3 regions of the Virgibacillus sp. genome follow, and region 1 is predicted to be linked to each of the others. Evidence: predicted binding sites of a transcription regulator. Region 1 holds the regulator's gene; each other region holds the start of a gene.
What was found. Region 1 encodes Rex, which represses fermentation and respiration genes when NADH is low (regulators of the CRP and FNR family bind a similar motif). Its sites were predicted from a motif close to TTGTGAAATATTTCACAA; they were not measured.
Positions count from the first base shown of each region.

Region 2: HLX49_RS08770 (formate/nitrite transporter family protein) is a predicted target of Rex. The motif match lies at 3,091-3,108, and genes of this name have one in related genera.
Region 3: qoxA (cytochrome aa3 quinol oxidase subunit II) is a predicted target of Rex. The motif match lies at 3,337-3,354, and genes of this name have one in related genera.

Region 1 is NZ_JABXHF010000084.1:5,970-13,400, forward strand. It holds gene HLX49_RS14965 (ABC-F family ATP-binding cassette domain-containing protein) at 100-2,028, opposite strand; gene HLX49_RS14970 (redox-sensing transcriptional repressor Rex) at 2,376-3,038, shown strand; gene HLX49_RS14975 (YdiK family protein) at 3,470-3,670, opposite strand; gene HLX49_RS14980 (CPBP family intramembrane glutamic endopeptidase) at 3,804-4,508, opposite strand; gene groES (co-chaperone GroES) at 5,336-5,620, shown strand; gene groL (chaperonin GroEL) at 5,680-7,317, shown strand.
Region 2 is NZ_JABXHF010000033.1:3,120-10,550, reverse strand. It holds gene HLX49_RS08780 (PH domain-containing protein) at 1-214, shown strand, start outside; gene HLX49_RS08775 (PH domain-containing protein) at 214-1,707, shown strand; gene HLX49_RS08770 (formate/nitrite transporter family protein) at 2,237-3,055, opposite strand; gene HLX49_RS08765 (HAD-IA family hydrolase) at 3,360-3,923, opposite strand; gene HLX49_RS08760 (D-2-hydroxyacid dehydrogenase) at 3,988-4,950, opposite strand; gene HLX49_RS08755 (SLAP domain-containing protein) at 5,169-5,555, opposite strand; gene HLX49_RS08750 (LysE family translocator) at 5,807-6,433, shown strand; gene HLX49_RS08745 (YqcI/YcgG family protein) at 6,527-7,285, shown strand; gene HLX49_RS08740 (amino acid permease) at 7,325-7,431, opposite strand, start outside.
Region 3 is NZ_JABXHF010000011.1:4,315-11,745, forward strand. It holds gene qoxC (cytochrome aa3 quinol oxidase subunit III) at 1-347, opposite strand, end outside; gene qoxB (cytochrome aa3 quinol oxidase subunit I) at 347-2,293, opposite strand; gene qoxA (cytochrome aa3 quinol oxidase subunit II) at 2,341-3,306, opposite strand; gene HLX49_RS03640 (SdpI family protein) at 3,704-4,183, opposite strand; gene HLX49_RS03645 (ABC-F family ATP-binding cassette domain-containing protein) at 4,824-6,368, shown strand; gene nhaC (Na+/H+ antiporter NhaC) at 7,071-7,431, opposite strand, start outside.

The DNA.
Region 1 (7,431 bases):
AAAACTTGGCTTATCGCTAATTCTTTATGGCTTTCTTATAATATAATATAATATAATATAAAATAAAACTTACCCACATGACTTAGTCATGTGGGTAAGTTAATCTTCTAGTAAGTCTGCCCATTCTTCCATGAAGAGGTTCACTTTTTGTTTACGGCGATTGACTTCTTCTGACAATTCTAATGCTTTTTCATGGTCTTGAAAGATTTCTGGTAACTCCATCTGACTTTCTAGCTGCTCTATATCGTTTTCTAACTGTTCAATTTCAGTTTCAAGTTCTTCAATTCGTCTTTTTTTCTTTCTTTGCTCGCGCTGTAATTGCTTATCGCGTTCAAAATGGCGTTTTCTTTCTGAAGCGGGAGCTTGTTCACTTTGATTGGATGATTCGTTTAATCGTTTTAATTCAGCTTCCTCCGCTTTTTTTTCTAAATAATAATCGTAATCGCCAAGGTAAATGGTTGTTTTCACCTTTTGCATTTCAACTACTTGATCAGCAATCTTATTAATAAAGTAACGGTCATGAGAAACGAATAAAATCGTACCAGGAAAATCTATTAAGGCAGCTTCGAGTACTTCTTTACTATCAATATCTAAATGGTTGGTTGGTTCATCAAGAATTAGAAAATTAGCTTGTTGCATCATTAATTTTGCTAAAGCCAGGCGTGCTTTCTCACCGCCACTTAATGCATTTACAGGCTTTAATACATCTTCACCAGAAAACAAGAAATTACCGAGAACAGTCCGAATATCTTTTTCATTTGTGGTTGGATAGTCATCCCATAATTCCATTAACACGGTTTTAGAAGAGTTTAAGTTTGCTTGTTCTTGGTCATAGTAGCCGATTTGTACGTTTGTTCCGAGCTGTACAGTCCCTTGGATCGCTTTTAATTTTCCCAACACAATTTTTAGTAGCGTCGTTTTCCCAACTCCGTTTGGACCAACTAGAGCCACGCTTTCTCCGCGATTGATTTGCAAATGTACATTTTGGAATAAATTTTCTTCTTCATTCGGATATCGAAATAATAAATTATCTATTTTCAACACATCGTTGCCACTCCGGCGGCTTACTTGAAACGAGAAAGAAGCAGAGGCTTCATCCCCTAATGGTTTGTCTATTTTATCCATTTTATCTAGTTGTTTCCTTCTGCTTTGTGCTCGTTTTGTAGTTGAAGCTCGTACAATATTACGTTGAATAAAGTCTTCCATTTTCTTGATTTCAGTCTGTTGCTTTTCGTATTCTTTCCACTCTCTTTCGAAATCAAGCGCTTTTTGCTCTAAATACTTGCTATATGTTCCGACATAACGCTTTGTTTGATGGCGAGCTATTTCATACACAATAGATACCGTTTTATCTAGAAAGTAACGATCGTGGGAAACGACTACTATCGCACCAGGATAACTATTTATGTAGCTTTCTAGCCAATTTAACGTTGCAATATCTAAATGGTTGGTCGGTTCATCTAAAATGAGTAATTGTGGTTTTTTTAATAGCAGCTTTCCTAATGAAAGTCGTGTTTTTTGACCGCCGCTTAGCGTTTGAATAGGTGTATCATAGTCAAACAAATGAAAATTCAACCCTGTTAATACCGCTTTTATATCCGCTTCATATGTATATCCGCCATTTTGTTCATAAGCGTGACGTAAACGGTCATAATCATGCAATAGTTTTTCATAGGCTTCAGAAGTATAACTTGTTGCCTGTTCCATCTTTTCTTCAATTATTCGCAGTTGTTTTTCTTGTTTCGTTAATTCAGGGAAAACAGTAAGCATCTCCTGCCAAATTGTTTTTTCAGACTCTAGTGCAGTATGTTGAGCTAGGTAACCCAAAGTAAGGTCTTTAGGCATAAATAATTCACCTTGGTCATAACTTAGTTCCCCTGCCATTATTTTTAATAATGTTGATTTTCCGGAGCCATTTCTTCCCACGATAGCTATTCGATCATGGTCTTTTACTTCTAGCTTTATATTTGATAAAATTTCATCAGCACCAAATGATTTTGAAAGACCGTTCATTTGCATTCGTATCATAATATACCCCCATCTCTCTTCTAGTGTATCTTACTTTCCTAAAATCAATCAATACAATTGTGAACTAAGTCACGACTTATTTCCAGTTTTCTGCTAAAATAAAAGAGAGTTAGTAATTAAAACCAAATCCCCCGAATGATTCTAGGTTAGGAAAGTTGGATCAAAAGTATTGATGCAGTTTTAACTCGAAATCTATATCAAGAGGAAAGGATACTTTTTTAGTCGCTTTATTATGTAAGCGATACACAATAGGTTACGAAAAATTTTTAACTGTAAAGTCAAGAAATTGGTAACAGCATGCTGTAGAAAATTAAAATATAATAGTTGAAGTGGAGGATGATAAAATGATGGAGCAAAATAAAATACCTCAAGCGACTGCTAAAAGATTACCTTTATATTATCGATTCATAAATAATTTAAATCATCAAGGGAAAAAGCGTGTTTCTTCTAAAGAATTAAGTGATGCGGTAAAAGTAGATTCAGCTACCATTCGCCGAGATTTTTCCTATTTTGGCGCTCTAGGTAAAAAAGGGTACGGTTATAATGTGGAGTATTTGCTTGAATTTTTTCGGAAAACATTAGATCAAGATGAAACAACAGAGGTTGCACTAATAGGCGTTGGGAATTTAGGTACTGCATTTTTACATTATAATTTTATGAAGAATAATAATATTGCGATTAAAATGGCATTTGATAGTAACCCTGAAAAAGTCGGCACGATGGTTAGTGATGTACCTGTTTATCATATAGAGGAATTAGAGGATAGATTGGGTGATATTAAAGTGGCCATATTGACTATTCCTGGAAGTGAGGCACAACCTATGGCTGATCATTTGGTTAATAGGGGAGTGGAAGGGATACTCAATTTCACGCCAGCAAGAATAACTGTACCAAAGCATATCCGCGTACATCATATCGATCTAGCTGTGGAGTTACAAGCATTAGTTTATTTCTTAAAACATTATCCTCTAATTACAGAGGATGAAGAAGAGGAAGTACCCATGGATTGAGGTAGTTCAAGTGTAAAAGAGGAAAACACGCAAAAAATGATGGCTTCCTGAAGGGGAGACATCATTTTTTGTACTTATAGGAAAGTATAAAAGCTTCAAGGTTTATAGTGTGTAAGAAAAATGACAGCGTTTTTTCACCATAAGACTAGGTGGCAAGCCAAGTTTTTCTAACATTATAGAAAAGGATAAAGTATCAGATAAACAAGCTCTTTACAAGATACGGGAGTGCTGATATACATAATGAGCCTTCGTGCATGTCGGGGCTTCACCTTCCCCTGTACAAAAAAGCTGTCATCAGCTAAAGTTCCAATATCTATCTACTTTAATTCCTTCCTCACTAGCTCATAATGGATAAACAAATAAAATTAAAAATCATATTGCTTCATTCTTAAGCGTTTGAAATGTTAATAGAGCGTATCGAATTGTGAATCTTATGTTTTATTGTTGCGTTTTTGTCGAATATGAATGGCGATTAAGCGGATGCCTACACCTGTCTCCAGTGTGGCGAATAATGCTAACACCATTGTTGTTATATTCCACATTGTTTCGTCTACACTTAAAATAGCAACATAAGTGAAAAATGCTCCCATAATAAGGTAGATAATTCCCATTGTTTTGGGAGAAATCTTCATATTTTAAGCCTCCAACCAAAGCCTATTTTTCATACTACATGTAAGTAGAACGTTTACCATAAAGATTTGGTAACGTTTTTTATTAAATCCTATAAGTTAATGGTAGCATAGACGTGCGCGTATGCAAGGTAACTTATGATAAAAGGACGGTTTGTAGCTCGTTTAGTTGCTTTTCTATCTCTGCAGGATCAAGATTGTATTGCGCAATAACAACTAGTCCATTCATAGCCATGTGAGCAAATATGGGTACGATAATTCGTTTCGTTTCCACATACAAGTAAGCAAATACAAGCCCCATTGTTCCGTAAACTAAAATATGTTGTGGTTCGCCATGAATAATCGCGAAAAGAGCCGCAGATATGAGCGCTGCAATAAAGAAATTCGTTCGTTTATATAGATTTCCAAATATAATTTTGCGAAAAATAATTTCTTCTAAAATAGGAGCAGTCAAAACTGGAATAATTACAAACAAAGGAACAGCACGAGCCATTGCCATTATTCCTTGTGTATTTTCTGAACCGGGTTCGATTCCTAGAAGCATTATCTGAATGAAATTTGCGATGCCTTGGCTAAATATAGCCATAAATGTACCTAAAATAGACCAAGTAATGATACCCCAAATTGATGCACCGTCGCGCTGTTGTAATCCTTGTTTCAAGTCGGGTCGCATTAATAGTAGTACAACAATAAGACCTAATAGAAAACTAATTACCCCTCCATAAATGGATGCCTCTAATTTGGAAACAGGAAATGCGGTATAGACGATACTCCCAGTTAATATAACCGAAAATTGTGTAATAATGTAGCTAATAATAACCCACCAATATCTTTTTGGCAACGTACAACGACTCCTTTTCTTGTACTAAAAGTTTAAAGGTTTAAGTAGAAGGAAAACCACGGCTTCCGCTAAAAAGAACTGGCGGTAAGCCCAGTTTTTCTAATACTAGGATCGTAGAGGATTTTTTGGTTTATAGTGTAAAAGCAACGACGGTGCTTTTTCGCCATAAAGATTTTTTTTCCTCAATGATCCTATACATTTCTATTTTTATCTTTACGTATATTATTTTAAGTTTTTCGTATGAGAAAAATGATATTCTCCGTAAAAAATGGCTTCATGTTCAATAATAAATGATCTGCCCGTATCATATATTCCCTTTATGTCACGTGTGGGGGAATAGATATACTTCATGTAAATTCATTCATAAAGTGTCCCCACATCTTTATTAGGTCAGGAAAAACTGTATTTCAATGAATCAAATTTTCTTGGAAATACAAGAGGGATGGAGAAAACCTTATTGTTAGAACCGTATTTTAACGCATGAGAAATAATACGTATTTTGAAGTATTTATATTTGAATTATCACAATGAGTAACGATAACATAGAATGTACATGTTATTTTATCATATATTCGTAATTTCTATATAACAGAAAGATTGATGATGTATGAATTCTCTTGCTCTCTTATGTGTATGTTATTTTACACTGTAAGAAAACAATAGCTTTTGCCATACAGATTAGGCGAAAAGCCAAGTTTTTCTAAAAAATTATGCTTTCCTACTTGCAATTTTCTCCGGAATTATTTATTATAATAATTGGAATTAGCACTCACTTGATTCGAGTGCTAATAAAAATATAAGAATAGAATTAAGGAGGCTTTCTACACATGATTAAACCACTAGGAGATCGCGTTGTTATCGAGCTTGTTGAACAAGAAGAAAAAACTGCAAGCGGTATCGTACTTCCTGACTCTGCACAGGAGAAACCACAGGAAGGTACAGTAGTTGCAGTTGGTTCTGGGCGTGTAACAGAAAAAAATGAAAAGGTTGCCTTAGAAGTGGCTGAAGGAGACCGTATCATCTTTTCAAAATTTGCCGGTACGGAAGTGAAATACGAAGGCAAAGAATACTTAATTCTTCGTGAAAATGACATCCTGGCTGTAGTAAGCTAATCTCGATATAAGAATAGATAAATAATAGGTAACTTGAACAATAAAAGGAGGATTTATCGATGGCTAAAGAAATTAAGTTTAGTGAAGAAGCACGTCGCGCAATGCTACGTGGTGTAGATACATTAGCGGATGCGGTAAAAGTTACATTAGGACCTAAAGGACGTAACGTTGTATTAGATAAAAAATTCGGTTCACCGCTTATTACGAATGATGGTGTTACGATTGCAAAAGAAATTGAGCTTGAAGATCAGTTTGAAAATATGGGTGCACAACTCGTATCTGAAGTTGCTTCTAAAACAAATGATGTTGCTGGTGACGGTACAACCACAGCAACTGTACTCGCTCAATCCATGATTCGTGAAGGGTTGAAAAACGTTGCTTCTGGAGCTAACCCTGTTGGTGTTCGTCGTGGAATCGAAAAGGCTGTTGAAGTAGCAGTAAATGAACTAAAAACGATTTCCAAGCCAATCGAAAGCAAAGAATCTATCGCTCAAGTAGCAGCAGTTTCTTCTGATGATGCAGAAGTAGGTAACCTTATTTCTGAAGCAATGGAACGTGTTGGTAACGATGGTGTTATTACCATTGAAGAATCAAAAGGTTTTAACACAGAGTTAGAAGTAGTAGAAGGTATGCAATTTGACCGTGGATATGCTTCTCCATACATGGTAACAGACCAAGACAAAATGGAAGCTGTTTTAGAAGATCCATACATTCTAATTACAGATAAGAAAATCGGTAACATTCAAGAAGTATTGCCTGTACTAGAGCAAGTTGTTCAGCAAGGTAAACCTTTATTGATGATCGCTGAAGATGTAGAAGGCGAAGCGTTAGCTACACTTGTTGTTAACAAATTACGTGGTACATTTAACGCAGTAGCTGTTAAAGCTCCTGGATTCGGTGACCGTCGTAAAGCAATGCTTGAAGATATTGCTACACTAACGGGCGCTGAAGTTATTACAGAAGACCTTGGTCTAGATCTTAAGAGCGCTACAATGGATCAACTAGGTCGTGCTGCTAAAGTAGTAGTTACAAAAGAAAACACTACAATCGTAGAAGGTTCTGGAAATCCAGAAGCAATTTCTGCGCGTGTTGCACAAATCCGTGCGCAAGCTGAAGAAACAACTTCAGAATTTGATAAAGAAAAACTACAAGAGCGTCTAGCTAAGCTAGCTGGTGGAGTAGCAGTAGTGAAAGTTGGAGCTGCAACAGAAACCGAACTAAAAGAGCGTAAACTACGTATTGAAGATGCGCTAAACTCTACACGTGCTGCTGTACAAGAAGGTATTGTTGCTGGTGGTGGTACAGCATTCATGAATATTTACAACAAAGTAACTGAATTGAACCTTGAAGGAGACGAAGCAACTGGTGCTAACATTGTACGCCGTGCTATGGAAGAACCAGTACGTCAAATCGCACACAATGCTGGTCTTGAAGGATCTATCATTGTTGAGCGTCTAAAAGGTGAAAAAGTAGGTGTTGGTTACAACGCTGCTACTGGTGAGTGGGTAGATATGGTTGAAGCTGGTATCGTTGACCCAACAAAAGTTACTCGCTCTGCACTACAAAACGCTGCATCTGTAGCTGCAATGTTCTTAACGACAGAAGCGGTAGTCGCTGACAAGCCTGAAGAAGACGGCGGCGCTGGTGGCGGAATGCCTGATATGGGCGGCATGGGTGGAATGGGCGGCATGATGTAAATCATCGCCCGTAACCCCTGATGCATCAAGGGTTATAAGTGTTGGTTAGGTGATATTTGGAGAAAATCTCACAAAAACCTCACATTTTTTAAAAAAGTTGTTTTTCCAAGGATG
Region 2 (7,431 bases), on a different contig from region 1:
AAGATGGAATTTGGCACACCAAGTTATCCCTATGACAAAAATTCAATATGTTAGCCTACAACAAGGACCCATTTTACGAAAATATGGACTATCAAGTATCTCCATTGGTACAATGGCTTCCACTCATGAAATTCCTGCTATACAAGAGGACGAAGCAAAGGCTATTCGAAATGAAATTGCTGAACTTGCCAAAGTGAAGGAAGTGGAGAACTAATGGATCAAAAAAAGCGCATGCACCCCATGATGATGCCCGTATCATTTTTTGCATCATTAAAGGACATTTTCTTCGTATTTATTATTTTATTTGTACTTAACTATTCCTCCGAAGCAACGTGGGTAGAAATTGGTAGAATCTTATTTTTTGTCTACCTAATTTATGAGTTTGTGTCGGTTATTGTAACGTGGTGGCGTACTACATATAGCATCAATGAAAGCTTCATTGAAATCGAGCAAGGCCTTTTCACACGTAAACATCATCAAATTCCGTATGATCGGATTCAAAATGTCCAAACAAATACCCCGTTTTATTTACGACCATTTCATCTAACAACGCTGACGTTAGAAACGGGAGCAGAAGATGAGGATTCATCCTTCACTTTTACAGCCATTACGAAGGACGAAGCTCAACAAATTGAATATGTTTTAGACCATTACACGAAACAGAAAACTTCGGATGCAATAGACACAAATATAATAGAAACAGAAACAGACGAAGCCCAAGCCATGACAAAAGAAGAAAAAAATGTCCACTTTAATCCCACTAAAAAAGTCATTTTAAAAGCTTCTGTTTTATCATTTAGCTATTTATTGCTTATCCCTGTACTAGCATCAATGTTTAGTAATATTGACGAAGTATATGATCTATCCGCAACGGGAAATAAGATTATTCAATTTGTAAAGGACTCTTGGTTTTGGATTGGTGCTTTAATCATCCTATTTATTATCGTTGCAATTTGCTTTGGAATAATGCGTACTTACTTAAAATATGGTCGTTATGAAATCTCATCTGATCATGAGCGGATTTATATTCGTAAAGGTGTATTAAACGAACAACACTTTTCCATTCGTAAACAAAATGTGCAAGCCGTTCATATTAAACAATCATTGTTAAAACGCATGCTTAAAATAGCTGAAGTAAAGCTAATTAGCGCTGGTGGGGTTGATCTTTCAGGGGAAGAAGTAAATTCCCTTTATCCATTTTTACCAATTCATCGCGCATATACGATCATTGAAGAAATACTACCTGAATTCGCAGTACAAACAAATATGGAATCACTCCCGAAGAAATCGTTAGTAGCGCGAATGTGTCAAACACCTGTACTTTGGGTCATCGGCACCATTATTATTGTTATTTTCTTTCCAACATGGTGGCCTGTATCGATAATTTTGTTTCTATTTACGATCGTGTCACGCTTACTAGATTATTATTTCACTCACTTTTTAATTCATGGGGAAACATTGCAAGTCCGTACAGGAGGCTTCTTCATGACAACAAGCATTACAACGCGAGAAAAAATCATTGAATTTAAGCTAGAACAAAATTTTATTCAAAAACGTTTTGACCTAGCAAATATGGAAACAGCAAATCGAAGCAAACCTGTTCATACCACTCCCTTATATAACATACCTATGCAGATGACACAACGTGCGTTTATCTGGTATACAGGACGAAACCCGAGAATAGAAGGAGGATTGGATGGAGAATAAAATTTATTGAGAATAATTTTTTTTCGGCTGGAAAAACATCATTAAAAACAGTCGTAATGAAAGGATTGGCGATCTAGATTTAAAAACCGCTTTTTCGACTAGTGTTACGGTGTATGATGTCCACAACAGAGAACTTGGAGAAGGGAAGTTTAAACGTTTCTTTTCTAATAGCTGGGTAGTAAGTAGCTGGAGAAATTTTAGAAATTAAAAGCAAACTGGTTTTCATTGGCAAAAAGTATACGTATTCTACAGAGAGGGGACATCAATACACCATTACTTCCCCTGTCCTGTCTAAATCATTTACAATTATAGATGAACCATATCAAGATGTGGCAGCCTTCACACGTATTAACAGTTTTTTCTCCTCTCCCGCTTATGAACTGACCAACTTAACGGACCAATTATCAACAGAAGAGTTCATTGTCGTCGTCATGGGTATGAATGCGATGGAAAAAAATCAAACCTGCATGAAAAAGATAAATTCCATGCAGGTTGTATTCTTTTTGCTATATACCATAAGCTAGTACCTTTATCCGAGCTTCTTTTCCTGTGCTACTTCTACGGTTTGTTTATACTGCTTACTAGGCGAAGCTAAATAAGCATAGATGCCTCCTAAAAAGAAGCCACCTCCGACAAGATTTCCAAGCGTAACAGGAACTAAATTATAAATCGCTCCTAATGAGGTAATGGATTCTGGGTGAGGTGCTGTTAATGCTAATGAAAAAGTGACCATATTGGCAACACTGTGCTCAAACCCTGATGCAACAAAGCCAAAAACTAATAACATCATCACTAATATTTTAGCGCCATCACCTTTAATATGCATGGGAATCCATACAGCTAAACAGACGATCAGATTACATAATATGCCTCGAAAAAATAATTCCCATATGCCTAAATCCATTTTAGCGGCAGCTGTTTTCATTAAAAATTGACTACTTTCTGTGGAAGCATACAATCCTGTTCCAACAATTAACAAGGCAAACAATATTCCACCAATCAAATTTCCACTATAACAGGCAAGCCAATTTTGCACCGTATCCTTGACTGTCGTTTGCTTCCTCATCGTACTCATCGTAAAGTACATCGTGTTACCAGTAAATAATTCAGCACCACCATAAATAATTAACACGAGGGCAACACCAAAAAAGATCGATGCCATAATCGTTGCAGCCGGAGATTGAATATCAAAATATCCTTCCGCTAGCTTAAACGATAATATTAATCCTATACCCACATATATTCCTGACAAACCCGCTCGCAGCATATATCTTATGAATGATGTATTTAATAATTCCTTCTTTTTTATAGCAAGATTCACCGCTTGCTCTATTGGCTGTCGTTCCACATGAAGTCACTCCTTTTGCATGTTTACTTTCTTTTATGTGAAAAATTTCACATTAATACTGATAGAAATATCATGTTCTTCTAGCCCATTGCTTTCCGTCAGCATGTTTGTTTAAAACAAACATAATTAGATATTAACGTATAATTCACGTAAAGAAAAGATTTTTCACATAAATGCAATAAAAAAGAGGGAGCCTTGCATGCTTTGGAAAGCAAATGACCTCTCCCTTTTTACATTGATACCTACAATTTAGAAGAAAGCCATTAAATCTCTATAGCAACTTTCCGCTAAACCGTAAAATGGTCTACTTTCCTATCGTGTAAAAAAAATCATGATAGTAAGAAAGATAAAAATCTGCTTCTGCATGCGTATTTTGAAAACTGCACGTCTTCATTCCTAGCTCTTTCGCAGGTAACAAATCAAGTTCTCTGTCTCCTATCGCCATATCGATACGGTGCTTTTGATGTAAATAAGCATAGGAAGCACTATCCGGCTTACGTGGAAATCCATCATCACTTGTAACCATATCATCAAAATAAGATGTCAAACCATGGTAGTCCAAGATGCGTTTCACGTTTTTATAATCCTTATGCGTCATAATGACATTGACATCTGCTGCCTGTAATACGCGCTCCAAACCGTCGAAAGGTTTCACTTCCTCTGGTTGAATTTGATTAACAAGACGACGCACCTCTAATTCCTGGTCTTTCGTCATATGAAAATGTGCAATGGCATGAGAAAAAGATTTTTTCAGTTGCGTATATATTTCCTCCTCTGTTGCTTCTTTTCCTATAACTTGCTGACAACATTTCGTATACATCGGATACGTATTTATCAGTGTTCCGTCAAAATCCCATAATAAGTGCATCTATTTTTCCTCATTTCTTCCTATAATGAAGCTATCTCCTATAAAGAAGATAGCTACCGATATTCTAATAGCCTTTATCAAAATGAACGGCATTCACTTTAGGTGTTTTTCCTTGAAGATATTGCTGTAAGTTAGGTAGAAAAATGTCGTCTATAACACGTTCATCATAATACTCCGTCGATCCAGCGGTATGAGGAGTTATAATCACATTTTCCATTTCCCAAAGCGGGCTGTCTTCTGGTAATGGTTCTTTAGCAAAAACATCTAAACCAGCCCCGGCTATTTCATTTGCTTGCAATGCTTTAATCAAATCCTCCTCATGAACAATAGCACCACGCCCAATATTTATCAGAAGAGCAGAATCTTTCATCTGTTCAAACTGCTTTCTTGCAAACATATGTCTCGTTTCTTCTGTTAATGGCAGTGTAATAACAATAATATCGCTCTCTGCAAGTACGTGATCTAGTTGTTCAGGCTTGTACATATCATCAACATACGCAGTAGGCTTCCCGGAATAACGCACCCCGAGCACTTTCATGCCAAATGCTTTAGCAATTTTAGCTGTTTCCTGACCAATTGCTCCAGCACCGATAATACCGATCGTCTTGTGGTGTATTTCCTGATTCAAACGTGCATGATACCAAACTTTATCTTGTTGCTGCTTCACATACGTATGAATCTTTCGGGTAAGTCCCAATATAAGCGCAAAAATGGTTTCCGAAATTGGATAAGCATGCACACCATTAGCACTTGTGACGTGAACCCCTCTTTGCTCAAGCTCTGATAATGGTAGGTTATCAATGCCCGCACTCCATGTTTGCACCCACTGCAAATTCTTGTTTTCTTCAAATACAATGGATTCCATATCTTTTTTCCAATGCAACATGATTTCAGCTTCTTTTATATCGTCCTGCACGTCATCCAACGCTTTATTTGCAACAATTTTCCAATCTGGCAATGCCTGCTGAATTCTTTGCACATGTGCTTCTTTTACATCTACATTCATTACTAATGTCCGCTTAGCCATCCTATCCTCCCTTTCTAAATACACGCTGGTTTTGCTCTTATTAGAAAAACATGGATTGTCGGCAAAGACTTATGGAAAAAGCTCGTCCAATCTATTTATGACAGTTTCCTATACTTTAAGTCTTGGCGTTTAAATGCTTTTCCTACAGTAGAAACCGAGATTTTAAATGTTGTTCCGTATTAGATCTTCCTTACACCCTCCTCCTAAATGAGTTGGCTTTATCGTTGGGAAAACATCTGTAATGTCCCTTTTTTAAAATTCGGTTCCTGTTGTACGGAGCTTTCAGGAAAAATAAATGTCCACGGCATGCTGCACTTGGCAGGAACGATTAATCGCTTATCAGAAAAAACTTCCGTGGCAATAAGCTTATTTGCTTCGTAATACGTTAATTTCCCTCCACAGAGAACCCAGTCCGTTTCCAAACCATTTTGAATGAGCACAGTTACAAGCAAATCGTTACGATGATTACGCGCTTGGCTTAATATAAAAAACGATTGCCTCGATTCTTTCATTTCCTTTACTTGTTCAAAAACTTTTTCTATTTCTTCCCGATCTCTAGCATCGATTGTCTTTTCCCATGCAGCCTCAAAAAGTAAACGTTGCATCTTTTCACCTCGTCTATGCTTAGTATACCATCTGTCATCTTTCTTGTGTGCATATTCATCTATATCTCTACTACTCCTAAATAAAAAACTTTTCAGAAAAGATTAGCTTGATCAGAGATTTTTATACATTTCCGTCGTGTAAAAATAAAATAGTGGTACAAGCTACATACTATGAATACAATAGTATGGAAATATACATAGCTGTTTTCTCCATGATGCGCCATCCATTCATTTTAAAAGAAGGTGAACGAATGAATTTCTTTAGCTATATCTTATTAGGAATTTCTCTCTCTGCGCCCGTTGGACCAATAAACGCGGCACAATTAAATAAAGGGATGAATCACGGTTTTATCCATGCTTGGTTAGTTGGGCTCGGTGGAATGATTGGCGATCTAGTTTTTATGTTGCTCATTTACTTTGGCGTGGCGCAATTTTTAACGACGCCACTCATGAAGACCTTCCTCTGGCTATTTGGTTTTTTCATTCTTGTTTATACCGGAATAGAAAGTATCGTCAGCGCAAAAAAATCATTACACATTCATCGTTCTTCTCGACAAACATCAAAATTCAAATCATTTCGCGCAGGTTTTCTACTTGCTATTTCTAATCCGTTAAACATTATTTTCTGGCTAGGTATTTACGGCGCTGTATTGGCAAAAACAAGTGATTTATATAGTAATTTCCAGCTAATTATATATAGTAGTGGTATTTTTCTTGGTATTCTTATTTGGGATTTGGTGATGGCGAGTGTAGCTACTTCTTTTCGCAAATTTTTTCATGCAAAAGTGCAGTATATCATTACCGTTGGAGCTGGGATCATGCTTATCGGCTTTGGCGTCTATTTCGGATACGAGGCTTTCCTGCTGTTAACAAAGTGATATTTTACTTAACTCCTAACTTCATCATGCGTATAGGCAAGCACCTAATATGCCCTTTTTTCATACGTTACCACTAGAAAGGGGAAGTGAAAAATGGGTGCATTATATGAGAAACACTCACTTGATGAGGAAATAACCAATTTGCCACTATGGAAGCAGCAAGCCTATCAGACCTTCACCAGTATGCTTATAGATACGAATACGTACCCTTGCGTTCCTGCAAGACAAGGTTTTTTAGACAATCAGCTTCGTTTCTGCTTCGTATCCGATCCACGTGAAACGAGCGCTTCAGAAGAGCTAGCAACTGCATTAAAAACTTATGGCAATCATGCTAGAAGCTTTGGCAACTACACGTCATTGGCCGTGTTCTTTGAGACACCAGAGGATATGATTCGCAATTATTCCGTAGAAGATTATCGCAATTTGTTTTGGAATGCTTTGAATCAAGTTACTGCTTATGATGAACAACCGTGGCCAGAAGCAATTCCACAAGAACCTGAACACCATGAGTGGGAATTTTGTTTTGCTGGCGAGCCTTACTTTGCTTTTTGTGCTACCCCTGCACATCGAAAAAGGAAAAGCCGCTATTTTCCTTATTTTATGATAGCATTTCAGCCACGCTGGGTATTCGAAAACCTGAATGGAAACACCACATTTGGGCGCAAAATGAAAAATATTATCCGCAAGCGTCTATTCCAGTATGACGGGATACCTGGCCACCCCGATTTAAAATGGTATGGCGAAGAGGATAACCATGAATGGAAACAATACTTCTTAAGTGACGATGATGAGAGTCCTAGCAAGTGTCCGTTTATGCGTATGAAAGAAAAAATGAGCTCGTTCTTACAATAGAAGAAGGTAATGAGAACACATGGATGGGACGCTCGCCACCTATCCATGTTGTCTTGTAGAACGAGACAAGAAGGTAGCTAAAGCAATGAAACAAATAAAAACAAAGCTGACGAAAAAACCAATTCTACTCGTTTTCTCCACCCATG
Region 3 (7,431 bases), on a different contig from region 1:
TGCACAAATTCATAAATCTCGACACCTAGAAAAGCAAGACCTAATACCAACGTGATGATGAAAAAGGTCAGCATTGCCTTTGTACGACCTAATCTCATTGCATGCACGCCAAGACCAATTGTAAAACTACTTGTTAATAAAAGTAACGTTTCAATTAAAACAGGCGTTAATTCAAAAATTTCCGATCCTGAAGGACCGCTTCCTGTTCGATCTACTAATGTAAAGTAAGAAGCAAACAGGGTAGCAAATAACATCACTTCAGCGCCAATAAATATCCAAAAGCCTAAAATATTTAAACGTCCTTGCTCTGTGCTATACTCCAGTGGTTTTGTTTTATCTATTTGCATTATTTAGCACCTCGCAATTCCGATTCTGCTTTCTTTAGTTCTTCAGCAGTAATATGATAACCATCGTCCTTTTCAAAGGAACGGTATGTCATACAAGCTAAAATAGCAATTAATGAAACGATAACCGTAATCCACATACTAAAGATAAACGCAAAACCGAAGATGAAGAAAAACACACTCATAATAAATGGAATACCACTATTGTTTGGCATATGAATATCTTTGTAGCCAGCTTTAAATAGTTTATGTCCACGTTTTTTCGCATCCCAGAACGCCTCACTAGAATTCACTTGCGGTGTAATGGCAAAGTTATATTCAGGTACTGGATTATGTGTTGCCCATTCTAAAGAACGCGCATTCCATGGATCGTCTCCAATGTCCCTAGACGCATATCTCGTACTATAGTAGATATTGTATACAAGCAGCGCAAAACCGATCGCTAAACCGATGGCGCCCACAAAGGAAAGCATATTCCAAATTCCAAAGCCTGTTCCCTCCGAGTAGGTATACATACGACGTGCTTGCCCATCTAAACCAGAGATAAACATTGGGAAGAATGCTAGAACTGTACCTCCAGCAACAAACCAGAAGCCCCATTTACCAATTCGTTCGTTTAGCATAAAGCCAAACATTTTCGGCCACCAGTACGTTAAACCAGCGATCATAGCAAATACGACACCTGGAATAATAACTAAGTGGAAGTGGGCTACTAAGAACATCGTATTATGATATTGATAATCCGCAGAAGCCATACCTAGCATAACTCCTGTCACGCCACCAATCGTAAAGATTGGAATAAAACCTAACGAATACAGCATCGGAACAGTAAACTGGATCTTCCCTTTCCACATCGTAAACAGCCAGTTAAATATTTTTATTCCTGTCGGTACGGCAATCGCCATCGTTGTAATAGAGAAGATACTATTTACAAGCGCACCTTGCCCCATCGTAAAGAAGTGGTGTACCCAAACGACAAAGGACAATAAAGATATAACGACCATTGAAACAACCATCGTTGTGTAGCCATATAAATTCCTGCGAGCGAACGTTGGAATAATTTCACTGTATATACCAAATGCAGGTAGTATTAAAATGTATACTTCTGGATGGCCCCAAACCCAAAACAGGTTGGCCCAAAGCATATCCATACCACCGTCTGTCGTAGTAAAGAAATTAGTTGCAAATAAACGGTCCATCGTACCCATTGCTAAAGCAACCGTTAATACTGGGAACGCAAATACGATAATAACGTTTGTAATTAAACCAGCCCATGTAAACATTGGCATTTTCATTAATGTCATACCTGGAGCACGCATTTTTAAAATCGTTACGATAAAATTAATCCCCGTTATCAGCGTACCTAATCCCGAAATTTGTAGTGCAAGCATGTAATAATTCGTTCCTACAGATGGACTGAGTTCATTTCCTGCAAGCGGAAAATACGATGTCCAACCAGAACTTGGTGACCCACCAATAACGAATGATATATTAAGGAGCATTGCCCCCATAAAATAAAGCCAAAAACTAAGTGCATTTAAGCGTGGAAATGCTACATCACGTGCACCAATTTGCAACGGAATGACAAAGTTCATTAATGCAATAATAAACGCCATCGCCATGAAAATAATCATCACGACACCATGTGTTGTAAAAATTTCATTATAGTGCTGTGCATCAAGTAATGTATTCTCAGGTACAGCCGTTTGTGCGCGCATCATTAACGCATCTGCTCCACCCCGAAATAGCATTAATAATGCAGAAATCATATACATAATACCTATTTTCTTATGGTCCACCGTTGTCAACCACTCGCGCCATAAATAACCCCATTTTTTAAAATAGGTTAACCCTACAACGACCGCAATGGTCGTTAAAGCGATAGCAACCATAGATGCATATATGGCAGGACTGGGATGCGGTATGGCAAATCGTTCAAAAAACTCCATTCTCTCTTCTCCCTCCTGGAAAATCCTGTTGTAAAACGACGGAATGCTTACTCGTTGTGACTTGCCGCTTCATCTGATTCATGATCATGCTCATTGTTATTATTATCATGTTCGGAATGCTCTGCGTTTTCGCTCTCATGTGATGAATGCTCGCTATGATCCTCTCCACCTGCTCCATGACCCTCATGATGCCCTTTAGGTGGTGGCATAAAGCCAAGATGAGTTCCAGTAAATGTTAATTGTCCTAAATGGCCAGGTTCCAATAACTCATCGAATTTTTCTTCTGTTAGTGGTTTAGCCGTTTGCTTTACTTCTTTTACCCAATCATCAAACTCTTGTTGCGGCATTGCCGTTACATTAAACGTGTTCTCAGCAAATCCTTCCCCACTAAAATTGGAGTTACGTCCCATAAATTCACCAGGAACATCAGCTGCTAAATGTAATGTCGTAATCATATCTGACATCGCATATTTTTGCCCGCCTAGTTGCGGAATCCAAAAACTTGTTATTGGTCCATAAGAATATAACTTAAATTCTAGCGGTCTATCTGTTGGCACATAAAGATAGTTGACTGTTTCAATATCTTGTTCTGGGTAGCTGAAATGCCATTTCCAGTCAGAAGAGGATGCATAAACAACTAATGGTTCTTTATCTCCATACCCTTCTGGCTTAGCCTCTACCTCATACGTGCTTTGTACAGAAATAATAGAAAGCACAGCCACAATAATAATTGGTATTCCTACTACAATACTTTCTACTATTTTATTTCCTTCAATATGTGGAGGCTCATAGGAATCGGCTTGTTTCGAACCTCGATATTTGATAAGTATATATACTAGCATTACAAATACAGTAATAACGATAAATGCCATAATAGCAATAGAGATCCAAATCACATCTGCTTGCGTTTGTGCTTGTGGACCTTTTGGATCAAGCACCGTTAACGGTTCACAGCCAGTTAGTACTGCTGTTAATGTGAATAGAGCTCCTAATATGGCCCATTTCAATTTCATAAAGATACCCCTCCCCCTAGATTCATGTTGTTGTGATATATTTTAGAATTAGTATTTTGCTTTTAAACAAATTACCGTTTAATTATCATAATCCCACATATTTTTGAGCACAACCCCATACTTAAACTGTCAAAAAATGTTCACGAATTGTGTTACAAATTAACGAAAATTTAATGTATAATTTTCGTATATTAATAGCGTTTATTATTAATTGTGTCATTCAAAGCAACAAAATGGATTATTTTGATCATAAATTCACAAATGTACGCGTTATTGCTGAAAGCAAATTTTAAACATAAAAAGGTTATCTAGTCACAAGATTAGATAATAACCATTAAAAATAAGCCTAGCAATGGTCCTAGACTTAAACAGTTTACATGAATGCTATCCTTCACTACTATTTAATTTTCCTTCGTTTCATGAAGCTTAAAATTAACGGAAAAAATGCGAATGTAATAAGAAGTGGTAACATCCAAACACCTAAACCTTCCCACCAGCTCATTGCAATAAATATACTTTCCAATGTAATGATTGAAAAAATAATCAGACAAATGTTCTTTAATTGATTCATCATTTTTCTACTATGCAAATAAAAAGCTTTGGCATTTGTTTCATTAAAACGCTTTGGATAATTATGTGATTCAGGGTACCTCTCCATCACCCCCATAAATGTCGCAGTAAAAATACCAAGTATAAGTATAATAAGCAATTCCCATTTTGAACCCCAACGCGTGATTTCACCGGCGCTATTAAAATGAGCCGGTACTTCATTTGGTATATATTTCCATACCCACATAACAAAAATGATTGTTCCTAAAAAAATCGTATAACCAATAGCATTCCAAATTCGCTCTCCCCTTGTCTTAGGAATCTTCATTTGTGGTCGCTTGGAAGATTTTTTTCATCACTTCTCCCTCCTTTCCGCATTTCTTATAATAGTTTCACTTAGCACTAAATATGTTAGAAAAACTTACTCGTCGCCAAGTCTTATGGCGAAAGCCTTTATTTTTCTTCTACTATAAACCTTTATACTCTTATAAGTACCTAATAGTAAAAAATTTGCATGCGCTCCTCCATTAGTACAGTTTGGTTCACCATCAAAAATGACACATAAGGATTTTAAGAATCGTTGCATTATTTAATAACAGTGTGCTATATTAATAGTACAATTTTTAAATTTCAAATCAAAGGAGTGAAGGTTATCTATGTTATTATCTGCTGTGCTTCAAATTGCTTGTGCTTAACGACGGGAGAAGTATGCCCTTTTTTCAAAACAAGCCTTGCAAGTTACAAGCAGCGGATAATTACCTGAACTCATTATATAATATGATGAAAGATACGTATATACTCATTTCATCAGTTTTGAGCAGGGCCGTATGCTCTGCTTTTTTATATGCTATAAATAGCATAAGCACGTGCTCTAATGGAGCTTCTTATCATCCATTTCGTTCGCGTATTATCTCCTTGTACTTGCAAGCAATTTATTTGATAACTATTAGCAAAAAGGAGAAATGATCATGAGTTTATTAGACGTGCAAAACCTAACCCATAGTTATGGTGACAAAACCGTATTAAAAGATATATCTTTTCGATTACTAAAAGGAGAGCATATTGGGCTTGTTGGACCTAACGGAGCTGGGAAATCAACCCTGTTTCATATTCTTACTGCATATATAATCCCAGATGAAGGAACTGTACAATGGCACCCTAAAGCCCATGTTGGAAGCTTAGAACAGCATATCCATCTAAATAGCGGTCAATCAATCAGACAGTTTTTACAAACAGCTTTTCAAGATTTATTTTTAGCCGAAGAAGAAATGCTGGCTATTACAGGGAAGATGTCTTCTGCCAAACCAGAAAACCTAGATGAATTATTGCATCACTATAGCAAACTTCAAGCAAAATTAGATCAATATGACTTCTATCAAATTCCCGCTAAAATAGAAGAAGTAGCGGCAGGACTTGGAATTTCACAACTTGGGCTAGAAACAGACGTAAGTCAATTAAGTGGCGGACAACGAACAAAACTATTGTTGGGCAAGTTACTGCTAGAGGAGCCTGATATATTATTATTAGATGAGCCGACAAACTACTTAGATACTGCTCATATTGCATGGCTCACATCCTATTTACAAACGTATCCGCATGCTTTTATTCTCATTACACATGACACAGGTTTTATGAACAAAGTCGTGCAATGTATTTACCACCTTGAGCACAACCAATTAACAAGGTATCCGGGAAATTATGAGCAATTTCTTCAAGCATATGAACTACGGAGAAGACAAATTTATCTTGAATATCAAAAACAACAAGAAAAAATTAGCAAATTAGAAACCTATATTCAAAAAAACAAAGCACGTGCCTCTACCGCCAAACAAGCGAAAAGTAGAGAAAAGAAGTTAAACAAAATGGAACGTGTGGAAAAGCCAAGCCATAACCCAAAACCTATTTTCAACTTTTCCGTTTCAGCACAACCGGCAAACATCGTACTGGAAACAAAAGACTTAACTATCGGTTATGAAACAGCCTTGTTTTCTGATGTAAATGTAAAATTACAACGTGGTGAAAAAATCGCCTTAACAGGTCATAATGGAATAGGAAAAACGACCACTTTAAAGACATTACTAGGAAAGCTACAACCCCTAAATGGAAATGTAAGCATTGGCGATCGCGTACGACCAGCTTATTTTGAACAAGAGATGCCAGCGGTCGGAAAACATACGGCCTTAGAAGAAGTCTGGAACGCGTATCCTGATTTGACCCAAAAAGAAATAAGAAAAACGTTAGCGCGTTGCGGACTTCGCTCAGAACATATTTTTCAAAAGCTGCACTCTCTTAGCGGTGGAGAACAATCAAAAGTAAGGTTATGCAAGCTAATGCTTGCTAAAAGCAATGTGCTAATTCTAGATGAACCGACCAACCACTTAGATGTTGCGACAAAAGACGCTCTTATGGAAGCTTTACAACAATATACCGGAACATTAATACTTGTTTCCCATGAACGGGAATTTTATGAAAATTGGATCACTAACATTTGGAACATGGAAGATTGGAAATAATATCTTTACATGACAATTGGTGTAACGAGCGTCCATGGGGTGCTTGCTACACCATCCATAAAAACTTGACTAATTACCTCGTTTTGCACACGCTGCAGTTTTTACGATGGGAATACTTTCAATTTTTACCTTTCCTTAGCTCAAGTGTATAACCTATAGCTCTTCAACAAAATAGTATCTAGGTGCTGTAGACGCGCAGTTAGTTGACGAATTTAATTTCCAATACTGGAAGTGGGCGCCTTGTAGCACCTTATATTGAACAAAGGCGCAAGCGCCCGTTTAGCAACGTAACGAGTGGAACGAACAACTGAGATAAAGGAATCACGGTGAGGCACGAACCGATGATGACTTAGCTTAGGGCATTGGAGTGAAGTCGCCTAGTTGCTGAGCAATGGAGCTGGACGTGGCTATTACGTTAAATCGGTATCCAAAAGCAACAAATTTTATACTTTCTTATTATTTTAGAAAAACTTGGCTTCTCGCCAAGTCTTATGGCGAGAAGCCTTTGTTTTTCTTCTACTATAAACCTTTAAACTTTTATAATTTCTTACAGTGTAAGAAAACTTATTATTCTACAAAATATTTCCCAGGAAATACGACATTATTTTTTAGAAAAATGAAGACTTATCGCCACTTCTTTATGGAAAAAGCCTTCGTTTTCCATCTACTATAAAACCTAGTGTAAAAAATAGAAATTCCCCTCTACTCTTCTACTATGGCTTCATTGGTGAAATTTTTATTTTGCTTCGTATAGGTTAATGTCCAACCGGTAAATCCATATAAAATCGTTAATAACGGAGAAAGTAAACAGAAAAATGCAAATGGTAAGTAAGCCAAAGTAGATACGCCCAACACGGACGTAATAAAAACGCCACACACGCTCCATGGTACGAGGGGGTTAATCACTGTTCCAGCATCTTCAGAAACTCTAGATAAATTTTTGTTTTCCAAGCCTACCTTAGCATAGCGAGGTTGGTATGTCTCACCCGTTAACAAAATGGATAAATACTGTTCACCAATTAAAACATTAATTCCAATTGCCGTTGTAGCAGAAGCCAAGACA